3 regions of the Paenibacillus sp. FSL R7-0210 genome follow, and region 3 is predicted to be linked to each of the others. Evidence: riboswitches for the same ligand, from Rfam matches in the RefSeq annotation. Region 3 holds a riboswitch; each other region holds the start of a gene.
The links. Region 3 has a riboswitch for cobalamin ahead of MKY64_RS22595 (S-layer homology domain-containing protein). Riboswitches for the same ligand answer to the same signal wherever they lie in the genome.

Region 1 (5,389 bases), 570 kb from region 3:
ACCGGGAAGGCCGGCAGCTCGGCGCGCAGCTCGTGTATGAAGTCTGCAGCCTCCTCAGCCGAGAAAAAAGGGTCCCCGCCCGCCAGCGTCAAGCCGTCCAGCAGCGGATTGCCTGCAATCTCCTCTATAATCTCCCGCCGGCGCTCCGGGGTAAAGGCCTCCCCGTAGTTAAAGTTCCAGGTCTTCGGGTTGAAGCAGCCCGGGCAGCGGTGGCGGCAGCCGCTGACGAAGAGGACGGCCCGCAGGCCTTCCCCTTCATTGATCGACTCCGGATAATATCCGCAGATGTTCATAGATGCTTAACACGGTCCCGGACTTCGGCTTGCTTGGCCGCATTGAAACGGGTCTGATAGTCACCGGTCAGATACCCGGTAACCCGGCGCAGACGGCGGATATGGGTGGTATCCTCATGGGCATTGCAGGTCGGGCAATTCGTGCCGATGACCCCTTCATAGCCGCAGCCGGAGCAGCGGTCAATCGGATGGTTGATGCTGAAGTAGCTGATGTCCTGCTCCAGCGCATATTTGATGATTTTGACGAACGCTGCAGGATTGCTCCGGGCATTGCCGTTCAGCTCGACATAGGAGATCGCTCCGGCGTTGCAATATTCATGGAACGGGGCTTCCAGGCTGATCTTCTTGGCTGCGCTAAGTTCATGGTAGACCGGAATGTGGAACGAGTTCGTATAGTATTCACGGTCGGTTACCCCAGGGATAGAACCGAGCACCTTGCGGTCGATCTTGGTGAACTTACCGGAGAGACCTTCGGCCGGTGTTGCGAACAAGGTGATGTTGAGGTTAAGCTCCTCGCTCTTGCGGTCGCAATATTCACGCATGTGGCGGACAATGGCTACAGCCTTGGCGTGAATCTCCATATCTTCGCCGTGATGCTTGCCGTACATGGCTTTCATGCATTCGGCCATCCCGATGAAGCCCAGCGACAGGCTGCCGTGCTTCAGCAGTTCGCCTGCACTGTCATCAGGGGCAAGCTGCTCGCCGCCCTCCCAGACGCCTTCACGCATCATGAAATCGGAGGCTTTGGCCTTCTGGGAAGCCTGGATACGGAAGCGGTGCAGCAGACCGTCCAGCGCAATATCCATATAGTGATTCAGGTCGTCGAAGAACCCTTCTTCATCAGCAGCCAGGCGGCGGCCGGTTATCGTGCCGTGGGCCAGTCCAAGACGCACCAGGTTGAGCGTATTGAAGGACAAGTTGCCTTTGCCGGAGCAATGGTTGCGTCCGAAGCGGTCGCCGAGCACACGGGTCCGGCAGCCCATCGTAGCGAACTCGGTATCCGGGTCAGCCGGATCATAATATTGCATGTTCAGCGGAGCGTCCAGGTTGGCGAAGTTCGGATACAATCTGCGCGCCGAGCACTCCGCTGCCTTCAGGAACAGCTCATAGTTAGGGTCACCCGGTTGCTGGTTGATGCCTTGCTTGCATTTGAAGATCTGAATCGGGAACACCGGCGTCTCCCCGCTGCCCAGTCCGTTCATCGTAGCCGTCAGCAGTGAGCTGATCACAAGCTGGCCCTCCGGGGAGGTGCAGGTCCCGTAGTTGATGCTGGTAAAAGGAATCTGGCCGCCGGAGCGGCTGGACATCGTATTCAGGTTATGTACCATACTCTCTGCGGCCTGCAGGGTCTCGCTCTGCGTCTCCTTCAGGGCAAAACGGAAGGCGCGCGGATACTGCTCAGCCAGATCGCTGCGGCTCATCGTAATCTCCCCAAGTTCTGAAACCTCTGCATTCTCCTCGAAATACTCCAGACCTTTGCGGAAGAGCTTGGAGAAGGACTTGGTCACATAAGGAGCCAGATCATAATCCAGCTTGTTGGCGGACACACCGCCGTACTGCGCATTCTGCTGCGACTGGAAAATAATCGCCACCAGCGACATCGCCGTCATAATCGAGTTGGGAGGCCGTACGCTGCCGTTGCCGGTGTTGAAGCCTTCACGGAGAAGCCGTTCGAACGGGATGAAGATGCAGTTGGTGGTTCCGATGGCGTATTGATCCAGGTCATGCACATAGACGACATTATCCAGGGTAGCCTGTACCAGCTGCGGCGGCATGGTGAAGTTGCGGGCATACCATTTGGAGTATTCACTGCCGAATTTGCTCATTTTGCCGGAGAAGCTCTCCCCGTTCAGGTTGGCGTTCTCGCGCAGCAGATCCAGATCCCGGCTGTCGATAATATCCCGTCCCAGATGAATGACCTCTTCCAAAAGATCCTCCTGTGCAGCTTGTCCTTCGTTATAACGTTTCTCCAGCAGCGTCATTATATAACTCTCTCCTCTCGGGTATTGTAAGCGTTAAAAAAGCACCTCCGGCCGGGAAGGCCGGAAATGCCCGAATGCATGATGCAAAGATCCGGGAAGCGGAAATTTGCCTGTGGTCTGGGTGGAATATACGAGCAGACAAGGGGCAAATAGCTTACGCCCGTTCTTGTATATTCCGCAGAGCCGATACCTGAAAATAATCCGCGATCGTCCTCAGGTATCGGCAGCCTCTGGCCCGATTGACGGAAGGCTAACTCTGCTATTGCAGGCCGCATACGGACACCTTCCCTGTTCCTCGCAGGAGTCTAAGCGGTGCCACCGAAACAGGCAGGTCTCCTGGCTTCCGGCAACTCCTCCGGCGCCTTCCCGGGGGGCTTATTCCGCCCCTTAGTGGCAATTAGCCGGAGAATGCGGCCCTGGGCATCGCACCCTGGGAGCATCCGGTTACAGTGGCGGGACCGCAGCGGTTTTGCACCGCGCTTCCCTATTAAGTCGCACCTCTATTACAAGGGGTGAAACACCCGTTTCTACTATATTTTGTTGTTATCTATTAAAGCTACCGCAATATATTGTGTTTGTAAATGTTTTTTTGCAATCCCGCACGGGGAGCGGGTTCGGCGCTTTTACTCACAGCTGATCCACAGTTAGTCCACAGGTAATCCACAACTTTCCTATGAATCTGCCGTGAATTTTTCATAAAATCTCCGAAAATACGCCACAAAGAATCCATAAATAGAGTGCGTCTAATCCTGGTAATCATTTTGACGGATATTAATAGAATAGAGAGGGTGCAGGTGATTTGTAGCAAGCCTGGCGAAGCGTTACAATAAGAGGATAAGTTAGAGGCAGGCACATCAGATCATTAGGAGGCAGTTCACAATGGCAATTGGCGAAGTGACCGTTATTCCGATTGGGACAGGCAGCACCAGTCTCAGCAGCTATGTGGCCGAGATGCAGCGCGTGCTGGAGACGGTGGAGGGCATTACCTACGAGCTAACTTCTATGGGTACGATTATTGAGGGGCCGGTAGCGCGGATTCTGGCTGCGGTAGAAGCGCTGCACGAGTCGCCGTTCACCGCCGGGGCGCAGAGAGTCTCAACCTCGCTCAAGATCGATGACCGGCGCGACAAGATCTCGACCAGTCGCAGCAAGCTGGAATCCGTGGAGCGCAAGCTACAGGGAGAGTAGCGGGAATACAGTATCTAATCAGAAATGATAATAAGGAGCGGATTATTCATGGCAGAAGCAGCTCAGCAGATCGGAATTCAAATGTATACACTGCGTGACCAGACGGAACGCGATTTCCTCGGCACACTGGCCAAGGTGGCAGAGATGGGGTACCAGGCAGTGGAATTCGCCGGTTATTTCGGTGTATCTGCAGGGGAACTGCGCCGTAAGCTGGATGAACTTGGCCTGGCGGCTCCTTCGGCGCATGTAGGCCTGGACTTCAGCAGTCTGGATAAGATGGAACAGGCATTAGCCAAAGAGATTGAATACGGTGTAGAGCTCGGACTGCAATATATGATCACCCCGTCGGCACCGCTTCCGCCGAACCCTTCCATAGAGGATGTAACGAGAATCATTCCATTCCTGGAGAAGGCTTCCGCGATGGTCCGGGCGGCGGGGATGCAGTACGGCTACCACAACCATGATTATGAATTCAAAGAGGTTGACGGCAAGGCGGTCATCGATATCTGGCTGGAGCAGATTCCTGCCGAGCATATGCTGGCTGAGTTTGATCTGGGATGGGTATACAGGGGGGGAGCCCGGCCCGTTGATTATGTGTCACGGTACGCCGGCCGTGTTCCGCTGGTTCACATGAAGGACTTCGGAGCAGACAATGAGGAGACCGATCTCGGAAAGGGAGAGGTTGATTTCCGGAGCGTCTTCGAGATCGCGGAGCAGAGCGGAATTCTCTATTATATTGTGGAGCAAGAGGCCTATGAGGAGTCCTCCCTTGCAAGCGCTAAGCTCGCACTGGATTATTTCCGCGGGCTGGGGCTGATGCACGGCTGAGGACACAGCAACCAGCGGAAAAAGGGCTTGCGTTTTCCGCTGGAAGAGTTATAATATTTTTTGCTTGGCAGACGCAAACGTCTGTAAGCTGGTGTAGCTCAGGGGTAGAGCAACGCACTCGTAATGCGTAGGCCGGGGGTTCAATTCCCTTCACCAGCATTCTTACAAAGTCGATAGTGGCGCGGGTTTCCGGTTTTTTGGAACTGCGCCTTTTTTCTATGCAAGCATCAACATCTACCATTCTTCTAACCTTTAGTTAAGTAAAGTGGGGAGCTTATGGTTGGATGCTAGGAGGCAAGGAGGCAAGGATCTTATATGGGAAACCGGACATTCCTGAGTGTTACCAGTGCCGATACAGATTTGATTGATTATGAGAATACAGCTTTCGAAACGAATAATTTTCTCGCTCCAATATGGTTTTGTCTAGTCAGCCAAGACCAGTTCCAGCGCTATAGCAGGCAGCTTATGCAAGCTTGGAGCAAGATTCAACCCCATATGGACCAACCGGATGTGGAGGATTTGCCTGAGTGGGAACATTTTTCAGAGGCCTTCCAATGGCAGATTCCATGGGCGGATGCTGCAGAGCAATTGCGCCTGAGTTTACCCGGCACGCTGGCCCATTTCCCAGCGCTTTCCACTCCTGTACATGAGTGGCTGGTAACCTTATCGACCCATGTACAGCGTTATTCTTCTGCTGTTATTCATCTGGAGCTTTCGCAATATTTCTCATTCACGGGCGATCCTGCCCTGTATCTAAAAGACATTCAAGAATACGTTACCCTCTGGCAGTCGCCGCATCCCTCGCAGGAGAAGGTCTGGCAGGGAGCAGCCGATAACTTTTATATGCTGAATGGGGAGCATTTGCCTAGGAGGGAACGAACGGCAGCTCAACCGGAGCAAGCTACCGATATTCAACCAGCACAGTCCATTCCTCCAGTATCCGGGAAGCGCCAGTCCAAATGGAGGCAGGAGCTCTACATCTGGTTGCTTGCGATTCTATCCGCAGCCCTCTTTTTTGCCGTCTATATCAAGACCTCCAGTGGTTGGTTGGCGGTGCTCTGCTTCTTCATCCCCTCCCTGTGTATCGTTTTGTGGAAA
Region 2 (5,389 bases), 1.1 Mb from region 3:
GTCATCCCCGTGCCGACAATCTCCTGGTGCCGCAGCAGCGGCCTGATCAGATCTACATAAGTGGTATAGCCGATGACCGCCTCGCTCTCATCCAGCGCAGCCAGTGCGCGGCCGGTAATATGCTCCAGCGCTCCGGGGCCGAAGCCGATAATCAGCAGCTTTCCTTGTCTCTTCATTCTTCTTCCCCCGTTCATGAATAGCTGTGGTTAAGCGCAAGCAGCTTATGCAGCTTCACCTTGAATTCCCCGGCGGTGCGGGGAGCGCTCTGCCCTGCGGTCAAGCTGGCAGGCAGGCTGAACCATAAGTCAGCCAGCAGCGGCAGTCCCAGCCCGATGGACAATAGCTCTTCCCGTCCCGCAAAAATCTCCTCCGGCGTCCCCGCCGCCCGGCATCTTCCATGCTCCAGCACAATAATCCAGTCCGCCCAGCGGTAGGCCAGGTCCATATCATGCGTAGCCATAACTACGGTTGTCCCTTTATCATGTATGGCTTCAAGCCCCTTCAGCATCTGCGTTTCCGATAACGGGTCCAGATACGAGGTCGGCTCATCCAATAGAATCAGCTCCGGCTCCATAGCCAGTACACCGGCGAGTGCCGTGCGTTTCTTCTGGCCCAGACTAAGCTGGTGAATCGGTTTATCGCCCAGACCGGTTAGATTCAGCAGCTCCATGACCTCCCGGCAGCGCGCAGCGATAGCCGGTTCAGCCATGCCGCTGCCGCGCAGCCCGAACGACACATCCTCCAGCGGAGTGCTGAGGATCAGCTGCTGCTCGGGGTCCTGGAAGACCAGGCCCACTTTCCGCCGCAGAGCGGCCAGCTCTTTTTTGGAGTAGGATAACGCCTTCCCTCCTTGCACAACCGTCCCCTGCTGCGGGCGCAGAATGCCGACGGCATGCAGGAACAGCGTGGATTTGCCCGAACCGTTATGACCGAGCACCGCCGTCTTGCTGCCTGCGGGGATGGAGAACGTCAGGCCATGCAGTGCAGGCTCCTTCGTATCCGGGTAATGGAACACCACTCCGTCACAAGCCAAGCTAGATTCCTGATCCATGGGTGACTCCTTTCATGTGTTAGTGATAAAGTACGCCTCAGCCAGCAGCAGTAGCGCAATCCCGGCATAAGCCTGGATTGTATAGCGCCGCGGCACAGGATGCGCCGTATAAGGCGGGAGAATAATCTCATCTGTGAATCCGCGGGCCAGCAGCCCCTGCGATAATCCGTAATACCGGTGCATCGTGTTGCCGAACAGCGCTCCTGCCATAGCCGCAGTCTCCCGCATTCTGGCCTTGTAGCCCCGACGGCCTCCGCGCAGCCGGCGGGCCAGCAGCAGACCATGCGCTGCATCACTCAGCAGGAATAAGAAGCGGTACATAATCAGCATCAGGCTCCAGGACAATCTGCGGCATCCGCAGCCTGCGCAGCACCTGCAAAAGCTCACTGAACGGAGTCGTGAACATCAGGAAGAAGAAACAGCTCATGCAGGCAGAGATTCTGGCCAGCAGCTCCCCTGCCCGCTGAAGCCCGGCCGCTGTAACATATACCGGCAGGTTCAGTCCCGGAAGCGGGAATATTCCTGCCTCTCCCGCTGCCGGATGCCCGAATTCCACGAGCAGCGCCGGTACGCTAAGGGCATAGAACAGCAGCGCTGTGCCGAACAGCATGCCATAAGCACGGAAGGGAATACGGGCCTGCACTACACACCAGGACATCATCCATAGGGTGATTGCAGCCTGTAGTACCGGATGTACGGTGTAAGATAGCAGGAACATCAGGGCTGCGAACGAGCTTTTCCACATCGGGGACAACTGGCGCAGAGCATTATTGTAGGAGAGAACGTCAATCCGCCGGATCACTTGCTGCTATGCTGCTTCGTCCCGCCTTGCTTGCCCTTGAGCAGCCCCAGGGTATAACCGATCACACCGGCACCAATCGCGGCCTGCAATGCAAACAGCATACTCTCCGTCTCACCCGGCAGCTCGGTCAGCGGCTTGAACCACGGCTTATAGTCAGGATTCATTTCGGTAATCACACCTTCAGCCGCATCATCGGCCCCACCGAATTCCCCATTGACCAGCAGCAGCGGCAGAATGACCAGCAGAATAACAACCAGCAGCATCAATCCATTTTTCCATTTATTGCTCATTAGGCTCTTCCTCCGTTCACCTTGCGTTTCAGCAGCGACAATTCATTCGGGCTATACGATTTCAGCCAGTTCCACAGCAGCACCGTCAACAGCCCTTCACTGATGGCCAGCGGGATTTGCGTCACGGCAAAGATGCCCCCGAATTTGAGAAAAGATGCCAGAACGCCGCCTTCCGCCGCCGGAAAAGCCACCGCCAGTTGGAAGGAAGTCACTACGTACGTACTCAGATCAGCCACCGCAGCCGCACAGAACAAGGCCAGCTTCTCGCGGTCCGGCATTTTCATCATCAGTTTATACACTGCATATCCGGCAAAAGGACCCGCCACCGCCATCGAGAACGCATTGGCTCCAAGCGTAGTGATACCGCCGTGCGCCAGCAGCAGCGCCTGAAACAGCAGGACAATCGAGCCGATTACGCTCATGGGCAGCGGCCCCAGCATTACCGCACCTAGTCCGGTACCGGTGGGGTGGGAGCTGCTTCCGGTCACGGAAGGCATTTTGAGCGCAGACAGTACGAAGGTAAACGCCCCGGCCAGACCCAGCAGCAGCTTCAGGCTCCGGATTCTCCCGGGTCATGGCTCTCAGCTTGAAGATTCCAAGGACAAAGAACGGGATAAACGCCGCCCACCAGAACACCGCCCAGCCAACCGGCAGGAATCCTTCCATAATGTGCATCGCCCGGGCCGTCCCCGGTTCGTTCAGCATAAAGTACACCATAAATCCGGCAACCAGTGCCGCAAAGCTCCACCATCTGTGCTTTTTCATTTGTCACCCTCCATGTTTGTTGATTTCCCATTACAGATCATAAAGCCCAAAAAACCCACCCTATAGGGTGGGAGTGTATGTACGCAGGCAAGTTCGATAGAGCGCGCAACCCGTGGCGAAGCGGAACAAGGTGCTTTTCACCGTCCCATCACTATGGGCCGTATCCTTGTATCCAGCAGCTATAACCGGGGATCATCTTGAAGCACCAAGCTTTCTCCGGTCCATCAGGGCAGAACGCCTCTTCTCATTAACCTATCCGTACACCGCTCCTATCCGCGTAGAGTCGTGGTGTGCGTAGACAAGGTAGGTCTCCTGGCTTGGAATACAGGCGCTGCAGACTTCGTCTTCCCCGGGGGCTTCCCGAGTGACCTCATGAAGTGCAGCTCTTCCATACAGTGGCGGGACCGCTCGGGAGTTGCACCCGATTCCCTGTTATCCCTTGCCGCTTCCGGCAAGAGCACCTTGTTTCATTGCTAATTCATCTCACATCATAGCGGACAGAGATTGGCCTGTCTGTGATATAAATTGGAAAAGCTCGCCTGCAGCCAATCATGGCTTGTAGAAATTTTATTTGAGTAATATAATTATTAACTATATAACCTGAACGTGGAGGCATCCGATGAAACTTGATCTAACCGAACAATCTTTGCCCGTGTACGAGGCCCTGTCCAGTACCGTGCGCCTGCATATGCTGCGGCTGCTGTCCGATAAGCCCATGAACGTGAAGGAGCTGGCCGCAGCCCTCAAGCTCAGCAGTGCGATTATGACCATGCATGTGCGCAAGCTCGAAGCCGCCGGGCTGATCCGCAGCCATATGGCTCCCGGTAAAAGCGGTCTGCAGAAGATCTGTACACTGGCCGCCGACGGGGCTGAGATAGTTTTTCCGGGACAGGCCCGGACTCCGCGCAGAGGGTACCGCAAGGACATCCCTGTGGGGCATTATTCCGACTTCCAGATCGAGCCTACCTGCGGACTGTCTACGACAGAGAGGGTCATCGGGCACTTTGACGATCCCCGTTATTTCTGGGACCAGGAGCGGGTGAACGCCGGGATTCTCTGGTTCGGAAAGGGGTTCGTGGAGTATAAAATCCCGAATTTCCTGCTGTCGAGCCAGCAGCCGGAGGAGCTTGCCATCACGATGGAGATCGCCTCCGAAGCCCCGTCGGTCAACAACAACTGGCCGTCGGATATTACCTTCACACTGAACGGACAATCGCTCGGCTTCTGGACCAGCCCCGGTGACTACGGAGATAATCCGGGAAAATACACCCCGGCCTGGTGGCCTGCACTCACCAATCAATACGGCCTGCTCAAGCAGCTGCGGATTACTCAGACGGGTACCTTCATGGATGGGCAAAAGCTGTCGGAGGTCACCCTGGATCAGGTAGGCATCCGCAACAAACAATGGACCTTCCGGCTCTCTGTCGAGGAGGATGCCGAGCATATTGGTGGCCTCACCCTGTTCGGCAAGGGCTTCGGCAACTACAACGAGGATTTGGTGTTTGAGTTGTTTTATACAGATGGCGTGGCAGATTTGCCGGGTCCTATATGAAAGCCAGATTAGGGTGTGTAGAAGGTAGGTAGGTAGGTAGGTAGGTAGGTAGGTAGGTAGGTAGGTAGGTAGGTAGGTAGGTAGGTAGGTAGGTAGGTAGGTAGGTAGGTAGGTAGGTAGGTAGGTAGGTAGGTAGGTAGGTAGGTTAGTTTTCGTTTCAGCTACTTTTAGAGCTAATACTCCTTATTTCTGCTTAACGCTCACTTTCAGCAAAATTCAGGTGCATTAGTGCTCTTCATTTCTGCTCAACGCTCACTTTCAGCAAATTCAGGGGCACTTATGCCCCTCGCAACATCCATACAGCCCACTTCCAACCGCACCAAAGGGATTTTTCCCTCTCATTTCCTCATCTAGCCCACTTTCCGCCGCATCAGAGGGATTTATCCCTCTCATTTCCTCCTCCAGCCCACTTTCCACCGCATCAGTGGGATTTATCCCTCTCATTTCCTCACCCAGCCTACTTTCTGCCGCATTAGAGGGATTTATACATCTCATTTCCTCACCCAGCCCACTTTCCGCCGCATCAGTGGGATAAATCCCTCTCATTTCCTCCTCCAGCCCACTTTCACGCCGCATTAGATGGATTTATCCCTCTCATTTCCTCTTCCTCCCCCTCACCTCCACAACGCAAAAAAAAGCCCCTCCAACCGCCGCATTGTGCAGGTTGGAGGGGCTATCGGTGATCGATCCGTCTCTTATGACAAGAGCGGCTTCTAGCCTATCTTTTCGCCTGGCCCCTAGCCGTTAGGCGTGGGCCGTCATTCCGCCACCGGCTGCCACTTGCCGCCGCCGCCCGGCAGCGGACAGCTGCGGGCCTTCAGCCGGGCCACGACGGGAATGATACAGCCGCAGGCGGTACAGGTTACGCCATCCTGCAGCTTGGGGCAAGCCCCGCAAAGCGCAAGCCGCTCGGCATAGACCTCGTCTGA
Region 3 (5,389 bases):
CTTCACTGATGCTGCGGAATGCTCCGCCTTCAAGCCGGAGCGGATCGGCGTGGAGTCCGCCAGCGGCGTTACGGACTACGAGGTTAAGGCAACGGTTAGCAGTTGCCAGGGTGAAGCAGGCGCCGGAGTGGATGGCGATGCGAAGAGTGAAGCAGGTGCCGGAGTGGACGGCGATGCGAAGGGTGAGACAGGCGCCGGAGTGGACGGCGGTGCGAAGGGTGAAGCAGGCGCCGGAGTAGACGGCGGTGCGAAGGGTGAGGCAGGCGCTGGAGTAGACGGCGGTGCGAAGGGTGAGGCAGGCGCCGGAGTAGAAGGCGATGCGAAGGGTGAGGCAGGAGCCGGAGTAGACAGCGATGCGAAGGGTGAGGCAGGAGCCGGAGTAGACGGCGATGCGAAGGGTGAGGCAGGCGCCGGAGTAGACAGCGGCGCGGATAGTGGAGCTGCCGCCTCTCCAGCGGCGGCGGGGACTCCTCCGTCACGCGTCTACGAGGTGACGGTGGAGCTATCAGCAGGCGCGAAGCTGGCAGCAGGTGATATGATCACCGCCGGAAGATACTCGCTGAAGCTGGCGGCAGATCCGGGCAGCGCCCCGGAGGCCACAGCTACAGCCGCGCCTAGTGCGGAGCCGTCCGCTTCCGCAAGCCCGGAAGCGGACACGGACGCGGAATAACACAGCGGCAACAAGCAGGCTGCGTAAGCTTTTAACTAACGCGATCGGATAATGCAATCGACTGCCGCAATTGATTGCCGCTACCGACCAACACAATCGACTAATGCTACCGACTGATGCAATCGACCAACACAATCGACTAATGCTACCGACTCACTCAACTGACTGACGCTACCGAGTGTCGCTTTTAACTAACGCTATCTAGTAACGCTCCTTAGTCACTCAGCCGACTTATACAACTAACTGATGGTTTTGACTCGATACCAAGTGATGGTACTGAGTAGCATTGCTTACAGTGATAGGTGTACTCTATACAACTAAAAACAGTAAAAAGGAAGGCACACCTCTCCTAACTGTATTCTATACAACTAAATTTGCCCGAATGGGCCAAAAAGCGGATACGGAAGCATTTTAGATGCACGAAATACAGCTAAAAGTACATTTGTCAGTAAATCAGACGATTTAGTTGTACAGATTGCATTTAAGCATAACGTTTGGAGCTAGAACAGTACCTTAGTTAGTCGGGGTACGGCAGCTCCCCAGCAAGCTAGGGGATTAAATGAATGCTGATTAGTTAGGACCTGATGATCGACTTGCGGTAGCTGATCTGCTGTGGGCGCATACAGCGCGGCATGGTGGGCTGGTCAGAGCCTGGTGCATACTACTTTATGTAGTACAATGATTTGCGCTTCGGCAGGCTGATACGAGCATAAAGTAATTAGTTAAGTGTGTTAGTGTCCGAATGAAGCTGCTCGATTGCACTTTGTACACTAGAATGAGGCATATCGAGCCTAATATGGTGTTCTGTTGTATTCGGTACATTAGATTTTGGGAATTTGGCCCGGCGGAGGGTTATTTGCCACAATCGATTGTATAAAATGCAGCAGAATGCGTTATCGGCCGCTTTTACACGAATTCTAATGTACATAATACAATCGCCTGCTGCCGCTGTCTCCGCTAGTACCGCCAACGCCTTAATTAACAGCAGAAGAGTCACTCCATAGTCCTGAATAGTACGATGTGCCGGGGAAGCGGGCATGTGCTGTTCAGGATTTTTGTGCAGAATGAGCGGGACTCGAGTGGATGGAATAGAAATAGCTTGTCTATAGACATACAGGGGAATAGTAGATATGATTGTTTCAGAATATTAAAATTTAATAAGCTTTGGGAAAAGGTGCAGATTGCCTCAGAGGCCGTGCGCTGTCGCTAGCAGATGCTGGCAGGGCTATGTCTAATAGAGGAATCTGCTTAAAAGGGAAGCCCGGTGCAAGTCCGGCGCGGTCCCGCCACTGTAAATACGGAGCAACTCCTGAGGAGCCACTGTCCTGCTAACGGGATGGGAAGGCGGGGGAAGCGGTGAAGTATGAGCCAGGAGACCTGCCTTTTTCGTTGTTGTTTCTATTCTTCGGGGGTAAGAATGTGAAAGCAGATGCTGATATTGGCGAGGGCTGTATATGCTGTATTGTATGTAGTGTGGGAGAGTAATCGGCTCCTTCAGCCGCCCTGTATTGTATTCTTCCCCGGCCGCCCTGCACAGGGCGGTCTTTAGGTTGCCGCTCTATCTGCGGAGGAAGCAGGATTCATCCATTCTATTTCAGGAAAGAGGTTAGTTATGAAGAACCATTCTCTATCATCCAGGTTCACACGGCTGGGACTTGCTGTCATTATGCTGTTCGCACTGCTGGGAGCAGCCGTAGCCCCGGCAGGACAAGCTGCTGCTGCACAGGCAGGCGGGACTTCCGCACCCGCGGTATCCGCTCTGCCCGCAAGTGAGGCAGCCAGCGTAACTGCTGCGGTCTATGCCACTGCGGAGTTCATGCTGAAGAACGGAGTCCAGTCGGACTGGCAGGCGATTGGCCTTGCGCAAGCAGGCTACAAGGTTCCTGCCAGCTATCTGAAGGCGCTTGAAGGCAAGGTGGCTGAGGCTAAGGGTGTTTTTGCCAGAGCTACGGACTATGCCCGGATCACGCTCGCCGTTAAGGCACTTGGCGGCGACCCGGCGAATGTGGCAGGCTATAACCTGATTGAGAAGCTCTACAATCACGATGCAATTACCGGCCAGACGCTGAATAATCCGGTCTATGCACTGCTCGCTCTGGATTCCGGCAGCTATACAATCCCGGCAAATGCGAAATGGACACAGTCTAAGCTGCTGGCAGAGATTCTGGCGAAGCAGAACCCGGACGGAGGCTTTACTCTGACCACGGGTGCGAGTGATCCGGATATGACAGCGATGGTGCTGAACGCACTGGCTGGACATAAGCAGGAAGCGGCAGTGAATGCTGCCGGTCAGCGGGCGGCAGCCTGGCTGGCTAAGGCACAGGATAAGAACGGAGGATATGGCGACAGCAGCGAGAGTGTAGCTCAGGCCATCATCGGTCTGTCTGCCTTCGGCATTGATCCGGCGGGAGCAGAGTATACCAAAGGCCAAATCAATCTGGTCAGCAAGCTGCTGAGCTTCAGCGCTACAGGCGGCGGGTTCGCCCACACTGCGGGCGGCAGCTCCAATCCGCTCTCTACAGAGCAGGCACTGGAGGCTTTGGTAGCGTACAAGCTGTTTGGAACAGGCGGTAAGCTCTTTGATTTTAGCGGCACACCAGTGAAGAATCCTCAGGTAAGTGTCTCGGTTACAGTTGAAGGTCCGAATGGAACATTGGCTGAGGGCAGCGTATACGCCGGAAATGTGCTTACGGCACTGGATAAGACAGCAGCAGCCAAGCGCCTGGCTCTGGTCAATGAAGCAGGCAATTATGTGACGGGGATCGGCGGCGTGATTGCGGGTACTTTTGGCGGATATGATGGCTGGATGTATGTAGTCGCACGCGGCGGAGCATGGATCTATCCAAGTGTAGGGATGGGCGACTTCGCGCTGGAGGAGAATGACCGCGTTGTGATCTATTATGGCGGGGACAACACGCAGGTGGTTGATGCCGTAACCGTGACTCCCGGACAGCCGCAGCCTGGACAAGATCTGAAGGTGCAGGTAACCCAGAAGCAATGGGTCTGGAATGAGGCGACCTTCACCTCCGATCCGGTAACCTCACCGGCAGCAGGCGTACAGGTAACCATCGGCGGCAAAACAGCAGTTACAGATGCTGCGGGCGTGGCTGTTGTGGCCGGAGGACTGCCAGCAAATAAATATACCCTGACGGTTACGGGATATCTGAAGGATAAAACCCCGGCCATCGTGCGTCATACGGTCCCGGTAACGGTGGCTTCTGCGGCGGCGGACCGTCCGGCTTTTGGTGATGTGAAGTCGATCTCGCCTTGGGCGCTGGAGTCGGTATACACGGCGTATGACCGCAAGCTGATGAACGGTGTGAGTGAGAACAGCCTGCTGTTTGCACCGAAAAAGAATATTACCCGTGCTGAATTTGCAGCGCTGCTGCTGCGGTTAACCGGGAACGAGCCGTCTGCGGCGTCTTCTGCTGGGGCCTTCAGTGATGTTAAGGCCGGTACATGGTATTATGGAACAGTGAACCGGGCGAAGGAGCTAGGAATCATCAGCGGCGTAAGCGCCAAAACGTTCAACCCGGACGGGCTGGTTACGCGCCAGGATATGGCTGTGATGATGGTTAGAGCTTTTAAGCTGGATGCTACATCAGCCGGAGCAGGAGCAGGGGCTGGTAAATTCAGCGATGAAGATAAGATTAGCGACTATGCATTGTCCGCTGTCCGTACGGTGACGGGACTTGGATATATGAGCGGTACCGGCGGCGCATTCGAGCCTACTGCTGTGGTAACCCGTGAGATGGCTGCTGCTGTAGCGGTTAGATTGCCATAGTTGAGTAAGAGTAGGGGATGGTATAGTTTAGTTGAAATTTCCATTCCGCTGCAGGATGGGTGCTGTACGCTGGGGCGGACAATAAGTGGATAAATGACATCTAATTTGGCAGGATTTGCTGCAAAGCGGGAGTTAGTTGGAAAAACAACACTTATTCACGCCCGAAGCTCCCGTATGATGGGTTGTGGGCAGAATTAGATGCCTGAAATCCAACTAATTTCTATACAGGTGCGTAACAAGAATAATTAAGTGTAGAAAATCTAACTAACGCCCCCGTGCCGATGAGTAGTTGAGGCGTATAGGGTTGTTGAAGCGTTGCAGGCCCATTAGACAGGCGATTTTGCTTGGAATTAGTTCGGATATGTCTTGAAAAGTAAGCATAAGGTGTATGAAGGAACGGGGAACAGGCTGACTGGCCCCCGTTCTTTTCCCTTTTTGTGGAGGTGTGCAGGTAATGTTCTATCTAGTCAAAAGAGGCCGGGGAAGGCTGGCTCCGCTGCTTCTCCTGCTGATGGTATTGCTGCTCCCCGGCTGCTCCTCTGGGCAGCCGGATCAGGCAGGCGGCGGCCCGCAGCCGCCCGCCGGGACCCCGGCCGCGCAGACGCTGCGGCCTGGAGACGAAGCGGCTCCGCTGCCGGGAGCCGCTGAGGGCACTGCCGTACCATCCGCCCCTGCGGAAGGTACGGCAGCTCCGGCGTCGCCAGCCGCAGCGGCGACGCAGCCATCGGCGGGCGCGAGCGAGCCCGCCAAGCCGGCGTCGCCAGGCGCAGCGGCGACGCAGCCTTCGGCGGGCGCGAGCGAGCCCGCTAAGTCCCCGGCGTCGCCAGGCGCAGCGGCGACGCAGCCTTCGGCGGGCGCGAGCGAGCCCGCCAAGCCGGCGTCGCCAAGCGCAGCGACGACGCAGCCATCGGCGGGCGCAAGCAAGCCCGCCAAGT

Region 1: another riboswitch for cobalamin. It lies ahead of MKY64_RS24975 (anaerobic ribonucleoside triphosphate reductase); the one in region 3 lies ahead of MKY64_RS22595 (S-layer homology domain-containing protein).
Region 2: another riboswitch for cobalamin. It lies ahead of MKY64_RS18195 (energy-coupling factor ABC transporter permease); the one in region 3 lies ahead of MKY64_RS22595 (S-layer homology domain-containing protein).

What each region holds. Positions count from the first base shown of each region.
Region 1 is NZ_JBBPAR010000001.1:5,910,691-5,916,079, reverse strand. Features, by position in the region: gene nrdG (anaerobic ribonucleoside-triphosphate reductase activating protein) at 1-293, opposite strand, end outside; gene MKY64_RS24975 (anaerobic ribonucleoside triphosphate reductase) at 290-2,275, opposite strand; cobalamin riboswitch at 2,585-2,815, opposite strand; gene MKY64_RS24970 (MTH1187 family thiamine-binding protein) at 3,155-3,463, shown strand; gene MKY64_RS24965 (sugar phosphate isomerase/epimerase family protein) at 3,512-4,291, shown strand; tRNA gene MKY64_RS24960 (tRNA-Thr) at 4,379-4,450, shown strand; gene MKY64_RS24955 (hypothetical protein) at 4,607-5,389, shown strand, end outside.
Region 2 is NZ_JBBPAR010000001.1:4,238,022-4,243,410, forward strand. Features, by position in the region: gene cobJ (precorrin-3B C(17)-methyltransferase) at 1-176, opposite strand, end outside; gene MKY64_RS18175 (energy-coupling factor ABC transporter ATP-binding protein) at 191-1,051, opposite strand; gene MKY64_RS18180 (CbiQ family ECF transporter T component) at 1,064-1,372, opposite strand; gene MKY64_RS18185 (CbiQ family ECF transporter T component) at 1,344-1,853, opposite strand; gene MKY64_RS18190 (energy-coupling factor ABC transporter substrate-binding protein) at 1,850-2,143, opposite strand; partial or broken gene MKY64_RS18195 (energy-coupling factor ABC transporter permease) at 2,143-2,908, opposite strand; cobalamin riboswitch at 3,194-3,388, opposite strand; gene MKY64_RS18200 (ArsR/SmtB family transcription factor) at 3,528-4,460, shown strand; gene MKY64_RS18205 (DUF6171 family protein) at 5,219-5,389, opposite strand, start outside.
Region 3 is NZ_JBBPAR010000001.1:5,343,155-5,348,543, reverse strand. Features, by position in the region: gene MKY64_RS22600 (GAP1-N2 domain-containing protein) at 1-670, shown strand, start outside; cobalamin riboswitch at 1,876-2,069, shown strand; gene MKY64_RS22595 (S-layer homology domain-containing protein) at 2,283-4,454, shown strand; gene MKY64_RS22590 (DUF4430 domain-containing protein) at 4,909-5,389, shown strand, end outside.